Regions from separate parts of the Exiguobacterium sp. Helios genome, predicted to be linked through region 2. Evidence: riboswitches for the same ligand, from Rfam matches in the RefSeq annotation. Region 2 holds a riboswitch; the other holds the start of a gene.
The links. Region 2 has a riboswitch for S-adenosylmethionine ahead of HNY42_RS03650 (2,3-diketo-5-methylthiopentyl-1-phosphate enolase). Riboswitches for the same ligand answer to the same signal wherever they lie in the genome.

Region 1 (5,245 bases), 500 kb from region 2:
TTAGCTCCCGAACCAAATCCTGACGATTCATCTTAACAATCCGCTCGAAGACGAACGTCTCGATTAAAAGACGGACATCGTAAATTTCCTGGATGTCTTGTTTGGACAGTCCGACGACAACGGCGCCCATCCGTTCCAGCCGGATGATGCGTTCTGACGCCAACACCTTCAGGGCATCCCGGACAGGAGATCGGCTGACGGAAAAATCAGCGGCTAATTTGTTTTCAGATAAGACGGTACCGCTCTCAATCTTGCCGGAAATGATCCGCATGCGCAGTTCATGGGCGACACGATCACCGGCGGAGGCTTTTGATAACCATTTAATCGGGTATAAAAGATCGGACATAAAAAACACCCTCTTTGTCGAATAAGTATACTTGTATACAAGTAGTATAAACGAGGAAAACTAAAATGCAAGCGCTTTAATTAAATTGTCATCTTTATCAAAATTGCGGCTTTTCGATGTGATAGGCTAGAGAACGAAAGCGTAGAACAGATTGTAAGACATCAGTCAGATGGAGGGATAAAATAAATGAAAATTTTAGTAGTCGGTGCAGGAGCCGTCGGAGGTTATTTCGGAGCCCGGTTGGCGGAAAAAGGGGAAGATGTCACATTTTTAGTGCGTGAACGCCGGTTTGAAGAATTGTGTGCAGGACTTCATGTCAAAAGTCTTCATGGGGATATTACCTATTCTCCGCGCCTGATCCGGACCGGAGAAAAAGGAACGTTTGATGTCATTCTTTTATCGACCAAGGCTTATCATCTGGAGCAGGTGTTAGAGGACATCAAACCGTTCGTCGCAACTGATACATATATTTTGCCGTTGCTAAACGGAATGGCACATTTAAAGCAACTGGAGCAACACTTCGGAGCGGAACGTGTACTGGGCGGACTCTGCTTCATCGAATCAACGCTTGATGCACAAGGACACATCGTACAGACGAGTCCGTCCCATCATTTATTATTCGGTCCGTTACCGGGAACCCGGCCAGACCGTTTGGAAGAACTGAAGCAGCACCTAGAGGGGACACTAGCGCCGATTAAATACTCGGACTCGATTACCAGCGATATGTGGAATAAGTATCTGTTCATCACGACGTTTTCCGGTGTGACGTCGCTTTTCCGTTCAGCAATCGGTCCGATTCGTTCGCAGGAAGAAGGAATGATGATGATCCGCCGCCTGGCAACGGAAGCCAAAGAAGCGATGGAACGCCAAGGTGCTGTGTTCAGTGATGGGATTGAACAGATCCAACAGCAACAGATCGCACAAATGGATGAAACGATGAAGTCGTCCTTACAACGTGACATGGAGAAAGGTAATGAAGTCGAGTCAGCTCATTTGTTCGGCACACTTCTTTCGAAAGATGAAGCGACGCAAGTGATGTTGCCGGCGATTTATGCAAATCTCGAAATTTATCGTATGTCGAGAAAAGATGTTTAACTAGTTGTTATATAGGGAATATTCGTTAGGTTGTATTGAGCCTATATTTTTCATAATCCACAATAATGTGTAGTTTTCAGCTATTCGTTGACTTGCTGAATTGCATTCAACTATCCTTGAAAAGACAAGATGGTTAAAAAAGCAAAATATATTTTATATTTTTTAAATGAAAACAGAAGTGAGAGGGGAATTATTTTACATGAAACGTATTATTATCCGTGCGGGTATGACACCGTTTGAACAGTTCGACGCAGAATATTTGATGAAGCATAACTCAATCGGAGGGAACGTCGGAAACCTGATTTATCAATACAGTATTTTCCGCACCTTGATGACAGAGGGCACGACGATCACACCGGATTACTACTACTATGAAGAAGAGCGTGCAGATGAAATCAATGCGAACTTCGATTTATATGTCATTCCACTCGCTGATGCATTCCGTAAAGAATTCGTCCCGACACTTCGTAAATATACAAAATTGATTAAAAAACTAAAGATTCCGGTCGTCGTCATCGGTGTCGGTTTACGCGCACCGTTTGAAGCGAATTTAAACGACGGTTTCTCATTTGATGAAGACGTTAAAGCGTTTGTCAGCGCAGTTCTTGAGCGCTCAAGCATGCTTGGACTTCGCGGCGAAATCACATCAAAATATTTGACGCGTCTTGGTTTCCGCGAAGGAATCGATCACAAAGTCATCGGTTGCCCATCGATGTATGCGTTTGGTCGTGATTTGAAAATTCGTGAAACGAATATCACAAAAGATTCAATGATCGGTGTCAACTCGTCACGTCTTGCACCGCAAAACGTCCTTAACTTCATCACACGCGGAATGGAAGAGTACCCGAACCACTACTTCATCCCGCAATGGATGAAAGAGTTGCGTTTGACGTACACAGGAACACATCCGATTGCTGACTTATCCGTCACGAACTATCCGGTCAAGATGTCGGATCCGACTTACATGAACGACCGTGTCCGCTTCTTCTTAAACGCGCAGACATGGATCGACTTCTTGAAAGAAGCTGACTTCAGCTTCGGAGCACGTCTTCACGGTAACATCACGGCAACACTTGCCGGAACGCCAAGTATCCTGATTCCGAAAGATGCACGGATGCGCGAATTAACGGATTATCACCAATTGACACACATTTGGGCAAATGACATCACAGACAGCACACGCTTGTCGGATGTGATTGAGTCGGCTGACTTCCAAAGTCCGACACGTGTTCAAGCACGTAACTTTGATAACTTCGTGGAATTCCTGAATACAAATGATCTAGAACACATCTACAAAGAAACGAACTATCCGGAGAACGTTCCGTTTGATCGTGAAATGGCCAAAGCAGAGTTGCTTCCGGTCGTTAAACCGATCACAGGAATCAGTATCGAAGAAGCTGTTTCACGTTTTGAATCATACTTCCCAGCAGAAGAACAAAAAATCGTGGCAGCTCAAAAACGCGATAAAGCGAAAATGGCTGAAAAAGATAAGAAAATCAAATCACTTCAAGGCAAGTTGAACAGTCAAACAAAAGAAATGAAGCATCAACAAGGCACATTGAACCGGAAAGCGGTTCGCATGGCATTGAAGACAGCTGATTTGTTTGCGAAGAAATAAGCGACAGACGTCTTATACCGTTTTGGTGTAAGGCGTTTTTTTTTACATGATAAATTCTGAATTGTGTTGACAATTCAAAACAGGGTTGGTACTGTTATGAAAAATTACATTCTTATCCAGAGAGGTGGAGGGACTGGCCCTTTGAAGCCTCAGCAACAGGTCGAAAGATACTGTGCTAATTCCTGCGGGTGTTGTACCCGATCGATAAGCTTCCTTTGATTGTCGACCGACGCACCCATGCATGTGGGTGCGTTTTTTTTTAGTTTAACGAGAAAAAGAGGAGTGTGGAGGAGCAATGAAAGAAGGAACGTTTCGGCGGAAAATGGAATCCCGGCATATCGTCATGTTGTCACTCGGCGGTGTCATCGGGACCGGATTATTTTTAAGTACAGGCTATACGCTCGAGCAGGCCGGTCGGGTCGGCACGATTTTATCTTACCTGGTCGGAGCGCTGGCGGTTTATCTGGTAATGCTTTGTCTAGGGGAGCTGGCGGTACATATGCCGGAGACGGGTGCCTTTCACAGCTACGCGACGAAATATATTGGATCCGGAACAGGCTATACCGTCGCCTGGCTTTACTGGCTGACTTGGACGGTCGCGCTCGGTTCGGAATTTACGGCAGCCGGTTTATTGATGCAACGCTGGTTTCCGGATGTTCCGGTCTGGCTGTTCAGTGCTTTATTCGTCGTCATGATTTTAGGCATCAATGTCTTGACGGTCCGCTTGTTCGCGGAAGTTGAATTTTGGTTTTCTGCCGTCAAGGTGCTGACGATTTTAGTGTTCATCGTCTTAGGAACAGCAGCAATCGTCGGATTCTTGCCCCTCGCGGACGGCTCACAAGCACCGCTTCTCGCTCCGTTGACGGAGGGGGGCCTGTTTCCGAACGGAGCGTTCGCGATCTTGATGACGATGCTTGCCGTTAACTTTGCCTATTCCGGAACAGAGTTAATCGGGATTGCAGCAGGTGAGGCGGTCGATCCGAAACGGACGGTTCCTCTCGCCATTCGAACAACAGTCTTCCGGCTCGTCTTATTTTTTGTCGGGACGATCATTGTTCTTGCGATTCTGTTACCAAATGATTCAAAAGGAGTGCTTGAAAGTCCATTCGTTGCTGTGTTTGAACGGATCGGTCTTCCGTTTGCAGCAGACATCATGAACTTCGTCATCCTGACCGCGATTTTGTCAGCAGCGAACTCGGGTCTGTATGCCGCATCACGGATGCTCTGGTCTTTATCCGATCAACGGATGATTACGCCGTACTTTTCTAAATTAAATGCGAGCGGAGTGCCGATACGTGCCGTTCTCTTCAGTATGCTCGGTGGTCTGCTTGCCCTGTTCTCCAGCGTCTATGCACCGGGTTCCGTCTACATTGCGCTTGTCTCGATCTCGGGACTGGCAGTCGTCGTTGTCTGGATGAGTATCAGCGCCTCACAGTTCATGTTCCGCAAGCGCTATCTGCAAGAGGGGCATGATCTAAACGATTTGGTTTACCGGACGCCCTGGTATCCGTTTGTACCGATTCTGTCGTTTTTAATGTGTTTGGCTTCATTGATCGGAATCGCCTTTGATCCGACGCAACGGGTCGCCCTCTATTTCGGGGTTCCGTTTATCGCGGTCTGTTACATCGTTCATCATCTGACAAAAACATCATGGAAACGGAGTGTGGAAGATGTCAAAGAACAACAATCCAGTTGAACAACTGTTAAAAGAAAAACCCTATATTTTATTGGACGGAGCACTGGCGACGGAACTTGAACGCCATGGGAGAAATCTCGATGATCCGCTTTGGTCGGCCCGGGTACTGCTTGAAGAACCGGAACAGATTCACCGCGTCCATGCGGATTATTTTAAAATCGGGGCGGATTGTGCCATCACGTCCAGCTACCAAGCGAGTGTCGCCGGCTTCAGCAGCCGGGGGATTAAAGAAGAGGAAGCGATTGAACTGATGAAACAAACGGTCTATCTGGCACAGCAGGCGCGTGCGGAAACCGGACCGGCAGCGGATCACGCTTTGATTGCGGGATCGATTGGTCCTTACGGTGCCTATCTTTCGGACGGATCCGAATACATCGGTCATTACGGAGTCGACGATGCGCAACTTGAAGCTTTCCACCGTCCTCGTCTGGAAGCGTTAATCGCGGCAGGTGCGGACGTGTTGGCATTTGAGACGATTCCCTCCTTGCAG
Region 2 (5,245 bases):
ACACCACTGATTTTTTTCGTCGGTGTCGCTTCGCTATTGGCGCAAGCAGCCAGCAAGACCGCCGGTGCAAGTACCGCAAATGCTAATTTTTTCATTTCGATCTCCCCAGTCTGTTTAACGTATTTGTTGTCCGATTGTCTGCTCGATCGTTTCGACGGACGGATGCTTGATGACTCCCAGTTCCGTAATGATTGCCGTGATCAATTCGTGCGGTGTCACGTCAAACGCCGGATTAAAGACGGCCACACCGGCCGGCGCCGTTGCTTTCCCTGCGAATTGCGTCACTTCACGGGCATCGCGTTCTTCAATCTCAATCTCGTCTCCCGACAAGCTCGTCAAATCAAAGGTCGAAAGGGGTGCCGCGACATAAAACGGAATCCCGAAAGCACGGGCCAGTAACGCCAGTTGAAACGTCCCGATTTTATTCGCGGTATCCCCGTTTCGGGTAATCCGGTCGGCACCGACGATGATGGCGGTGATGTTTTTTTCTTTGATGGTATGGGCGACCATATTATCGGTAATCAAGGTCACGTCAATACCGGCCCGTTGCAGTTCCCATGTCGTCAGACGCGCTCCCTGCAGTAACGGCCGCGTTTCCGATGCATAAACGGAGAGCAGAATTTCCTGTTCTTTCGCGAGATAAAACGGGGCAAGTGCCGTCCCGTAAGCCGCTGTCGCAATCGATCCGGCATTACAAATCGTCAGAACCCGGTCACCGGACTCAAATAATTCCAATGCGTGGATCCCGATTTGCCGGGATGTCTTGGCATCCGTTTCATACAGTTCGAGCGCCTTTTGTTCCAACCGTTTTGGTAACTCGGCAAGCGCCGTACTCGAGACAATAATTTGATTCAGCTCATCAAGCACGTTCCGCAAATTGACCGCCGTCGGCCGGGTTGCGAGCAATTGGGCCGACACCGTCAACAGTTCCTGTTTCGCTTCAGAAAGTGACCCTGTCGTCCGGCGGAATGCTTCCTGCACAAGGATGAAGCCGCCGAACAGGCTGATGGCCGGGGCACCGCGGACACGTAATTGTTTGATGGCGTCAATCGCTTGCGCCAAGTCATGGATAACCTCGTATCGTTCTTCTTCCGGGAGCCGGGTCTGATCCAAAATCGTCACCGTCCCGTTGTCATAGATGATGCTTTGGACGAATTGGCTCATCGGCTGAGTTCCTCCGTCAAATCGAAGTTCCGTAAATCGGTGAACGTCTTGCATTCGGTCCGGCGTTTGATCAATGCCACTCCAAGACGTAACGCATGACGTTTCCGCTCAAGTCGTTCCCCCGCGTCCGTGATGTTCTCGAGGTCCGCAACCGGTGCCAATCCAATCGTCCGCCGGATCAACTCACAACCGGCAAAGCCCAGTGCGTCCTGTAAAATCGTACTGAGGACATCGTCGACAAGTCCGCCCGCCGAACGGAACGGCTCTACCGCTTCGCGTTCCCATAATGCTTTGAACGTCGACGCAAAGGTCAGCCAAAACGTATCGATATCCTTCACCCGTCCATCCCGTAACTCGGCATAGTTTGGATACGCGGCAAAGCAGAGATGGGCGATGAATTGTCCGACATCAAAACCAAACGGTCCGTAAAAGGCGAACTCGGGATCGATGACTTTCGTTTCATCGGCTGAAGCAAAAATACTTCCGGTATGTAAGTCACCGTGCAATAATGCATCACCTTTTGTGATGAACAGTGTTTCCAGTTTCGCGACTTCGCGTTTCAGTTCTGCATCCTGCCATAACCGAACCGCTTCCGCTTCGAGGCCTGCTTCAATCGCATTCGTTTCCGCATCATAAAACGGGTCTGTGAAGATCAATTTTTCCGTGATATCACAGAGATCCGGATTGTAGTAGTTCCGCGCCACTTGTTTTTTCGCGACCGGTCCAAGCGCAAAATCCGACGTATAAAACAGTGTCCGCGCCAGGTACGAACCGATGTGTTCCGCGAGTAACGGATACTTTTCCCCTTCGAGCAAGCCGGTCCGGGCGATCGTTAAATGCGACAAATCCTCCATCACCGTAAACGCTTCTTCCTTGCTCGCATGGTAGACGTGCGGAACGAAAGGAACAGCGACTTTTGCGAATTCTTTTAAGGCCGATTGTTCAATCCAGGCCCGTTCGAGCGACAGCGGCCAGCTTTCCCCGACGACTTTCGCATATGGCAACGCCTGCTTTAAAATCAGCCGTTTTTCTCCTTCCTGAATCCGGAAAACGAGATTTAAATTCCCGTCCCCGATCTCTTCTGCCGTCACCGGTTCATTGCCGATTAATCCGAGTGTCCGGACCCGTTCAATCGCGTCCTGTACTGTAAATGCTTGGTATCCCATTCTGGTTTCCTCCTTGTTGATCACACGAAAAAACGCCTCTTTTCGTCAAAGAAAAGAGGCGCGGCAGAATACTCCGTCCTCTTATCTCTCAGACGAATGTCTGTTGGATGTAGCACCGTGCCGGATGGTCGGTTGCTGCGGCGTCTTCGGGCCAATTCCCTCTGCCAACTCACGATAAGAGTCATATGTAGTTGTCATGTGATTTGATGTTGATTTGAATACTACGTGCGTTGCTGGCCGTCTGTCAATTCCAATTTTTAGTGAAACGGATTCAAAAACGGAACCGTCTATAGAAGAAGTATTTTCAAAAAAATAAATTTTCAAAATATAGTTTGACAAGTGATGGATCTCATGTAAAAATTGCAATTAGATTTCACAATTTCATCCAATTCTTATCAAGAGCAGACGGAGGGACGAGCCCTACGATGTCGCAGCAACCGACCACTTGGCACGGTGCTAATTCTTGCAGCTAATACGCTGACAGATAAGAGTCCACGCGCAATTTTTCATGGTCTCTTGTCATTGACGAGGGACCATTTTTGTATTTTTCAATAAGGGAGAGACGATTCATATGGCGTACATTACCGCAACATACCAACTCGGAACGACCGATCAGTTGCCGAAACGGGCAGAGCAAATCGCGCTCGGTCTGACGGTCGGTTCATGGACCGATTTAAATCACTTGGAACAACAACAACTGGAATCCTTTAAAGGACAGGTCGTCCATACAGAAGAACATGACGGCAAAGGTTACATTACGATCCGTTATCCGGAACACAACGTCTCACGGGACTTTTCCGCTATCTTAACGACGGTCTTCGGTAAACTGTCGCTCGATGGACAAATCAAGTTAACCGACTTACAGCTTCCCCCGTCATTCACGAACGACTTTCCCGGTGCCAAATTCGGGATTGAAGGAGTCCGTCAATTGATTCAGGTCCATGACCGTCCCCTGTTGATGAGCATATTTAAAGGAGTCATCGGACGGGACCTCGTCTTTTTACGGGAACAACTCGAAGCACAGCTCGCGGGCGGCATCGATCTCGTTAAAGATGATGAGATTCTATACGACAATCCGTTGACGCCGGCACTCGACCGGGCACGGATCGGACGGGAAGTCCTCGACGCCCATTATGAACGCACCGGCAAACGGGCGCTTTATGCGATTACGTTAAGCGGTCCCGTCTTCGGCTTGAAGGAACAGGCAAAACGCCTGATTGAAGCAGGTGCCACGGCCTTCCTGCTCAACACGTTTACATACGGACTCGATGTCCTGCGCGAGTTGGCTGCCGATGCGGACATTTCCGTCCCGATTTTTAATCACCCGGCCTTAAGCGGTGCCTTGATCGCAAGTCCTGAATACGGTATTTCGGCTCCTGTTCTGCTTGGAACGTTACCCCGACTGGCCGGTGCTGACTTGACATTGTTCCCGTCTCCCTATGGTAACGTTGCACTCGCCAAAGATTTGGCCCGCGGGATCGCCGTTGAAGCGACGCGAATCGGAGAAACGAAGACGATTCTGCCGGTTCCGTCCGCCGGCATCCATCCCGGCCTCGTCGCTCAGCTCGTCCGTGATTTCGGTACCGATTCGGTCATCAATGCCGGAGGCGGCGTTCACGGTCATCCGCAAGGGGCAGCGGCCGGTGTCCTTGCATTCCGTCAGGCGCTCGACGCCGCACTGACCGGAGAATCGCTGACAAGTGCCGCAACGCGGCAGGAAGAATTACGGGTCGCCCTTGACGCCTGGGGGATCACGAAATGACGACTCGGATTTTATGTGACTTCGACGGCACGGTGACGGAACACGACAACATCATCGCCTTGATGAAAGAGTTTGCCCCGCAAGAAGCATTTGAACCATTAAAAAAAGGTGTGCTCGACCGTTCGCTGTCGATCCGGTCCGGGGTCGGACAGATGTTCCGATTGTTGCCCTCAGATCGAAAACAGGAGTATATCGATTTTTTGATTAATCGGGCAGTCATCCGTCCCGGCTTCGACACCTTACTCGCCTTTGCCAAATCAAACGGAATCGACTTTGCGATTGTCAGCGGCGGGATTGACTTTTTTGTCCAACCGATTCTTGCCGATTTACTGACAGATGAAACGATTTACTGCAACGGCAGTGACTTCAGTGAAGAGACGGTCCGGATTGAATGGCCACACGCTTGCGATGCGGCATGCAACAATCAATGCGGCTGTTGTAAAACGTCAATCGCCCGGAAGTTGAAGCAGGACGGCGATTCGATCATCGCAATCGGCGATTCCGTGACGGATTTTGAACTGGCGAAAAAGGCTGATCACGTCTATGCCCGGGATTATCTGATAACACTCTGTGAACAGCACGGTATTCCCTATACGCCGTTTGAAACGTTTTATGACATCGTCAAACACTTACAGACCACGGGGGTGCATGCATGACATTCTTGAAACGATACGAAGAACTCCGCGCCATCAAGCAGGAGTTCGCCGTACGCGACTGGTTTCCCGGCACGAGCGGTAACCTCGCCATTCGAACGAACAGCAGTCCGACGGAATTTCTTGTGACAGCCAGCGGCAAAGATAAACGGCAGGACACGCCGAACGATTTCGTCCATGTTGACGCGACCGGTCAATTGATCGGCGAACAAAACGGACGTCCGTCTGCTGAGACCTTACTTCATGTCGAGGTGTTTAACCGGACGTCGGCCGGCTGCTCGCTTCACGTCCATACCGTCGACAACAATGTCATTTCAGAACTCTACGGAGACCGCGGGGAAATCCGGTTTACCGGTCAGGAAATCATCAAGGCACTCGGCCGCTGGGAAGAAGATGCGGAAGTCGTCGTACCGGTTATTGAGAACCATGCGGATATCCCGACTCTTGCCGCAGTGTTTGCCAGGCATGTAAAAACGGAAAGCGGTGCCGTCCTGATTCGC

Region 1: another riboswitch for S-adenosylmethionine. It lies ahead of HNY42_RS00985 (amino acid permease); the one in region 2 lies ahead of HNY42_RS03650 (2,3-diketo-5-methylthiopentyl-1-phosphate enolase).

Annotation. Positions count from the first base shown of each region.
Region 1 covers NZ_CP053557.1:184,079-189,323, reverse strand. Annotated here, with positions in the region: gene HNY42_RS01000 (GntR family transcriptional regulator) at 1-346, opposite strand, end outside; gene HNY42_RS00995 (ketopantoate reductase family protein) at 533-1,441, shown strand; gene HNY42_RS00990 (polysaccharide pyruvyl transferase family protein) at 1,641-3,059, shown strand; SAM riboswitch class I at 3,169-3,270, shown strand; gene HNY42_RS00985 (amino acid permease) at 3,355-4,755, shown strand; gene mmuM (homocysteine S-methyltransferase) at 4,730-5,245, shown strand, end outside.
Region 2 covers NZ_CP053557.1:688,738-693,982, reverse strand. Annotated here, with positions in the region: gene HNY42_RS03665 (sugar ABC transporter substrate-binding protein) at 1-95, opposite strand, end outside; gene mtnA (S-methyl-5-thioribose-1-phosphate isomerase) at 115-1,164, opposite strand; gene mtnK (S-methyl-5-thioribose kinase) at 1,161-2,330, opposite strand; SAM riboswitch class I at 2,409-2,511, opposite strand; SAM riboswitch class I at 2,720-2,821, shown strand; gene HNY42_RS03650 (2,3-diketo-5-methylthiopentyl-1-phosphate enolase) at 2,902-4,092, shown strand; gene HNY42_RS03645 (2-hydroxy-3-keto-5-methylthiopentenyl-1-phosphate phosphatase) at 4,089-4,748, shown strand; gene HNY42_RS03640 (methylthioribulose 1-phosphate dehydratase) at 4,745-5,245, shown strand, end outside.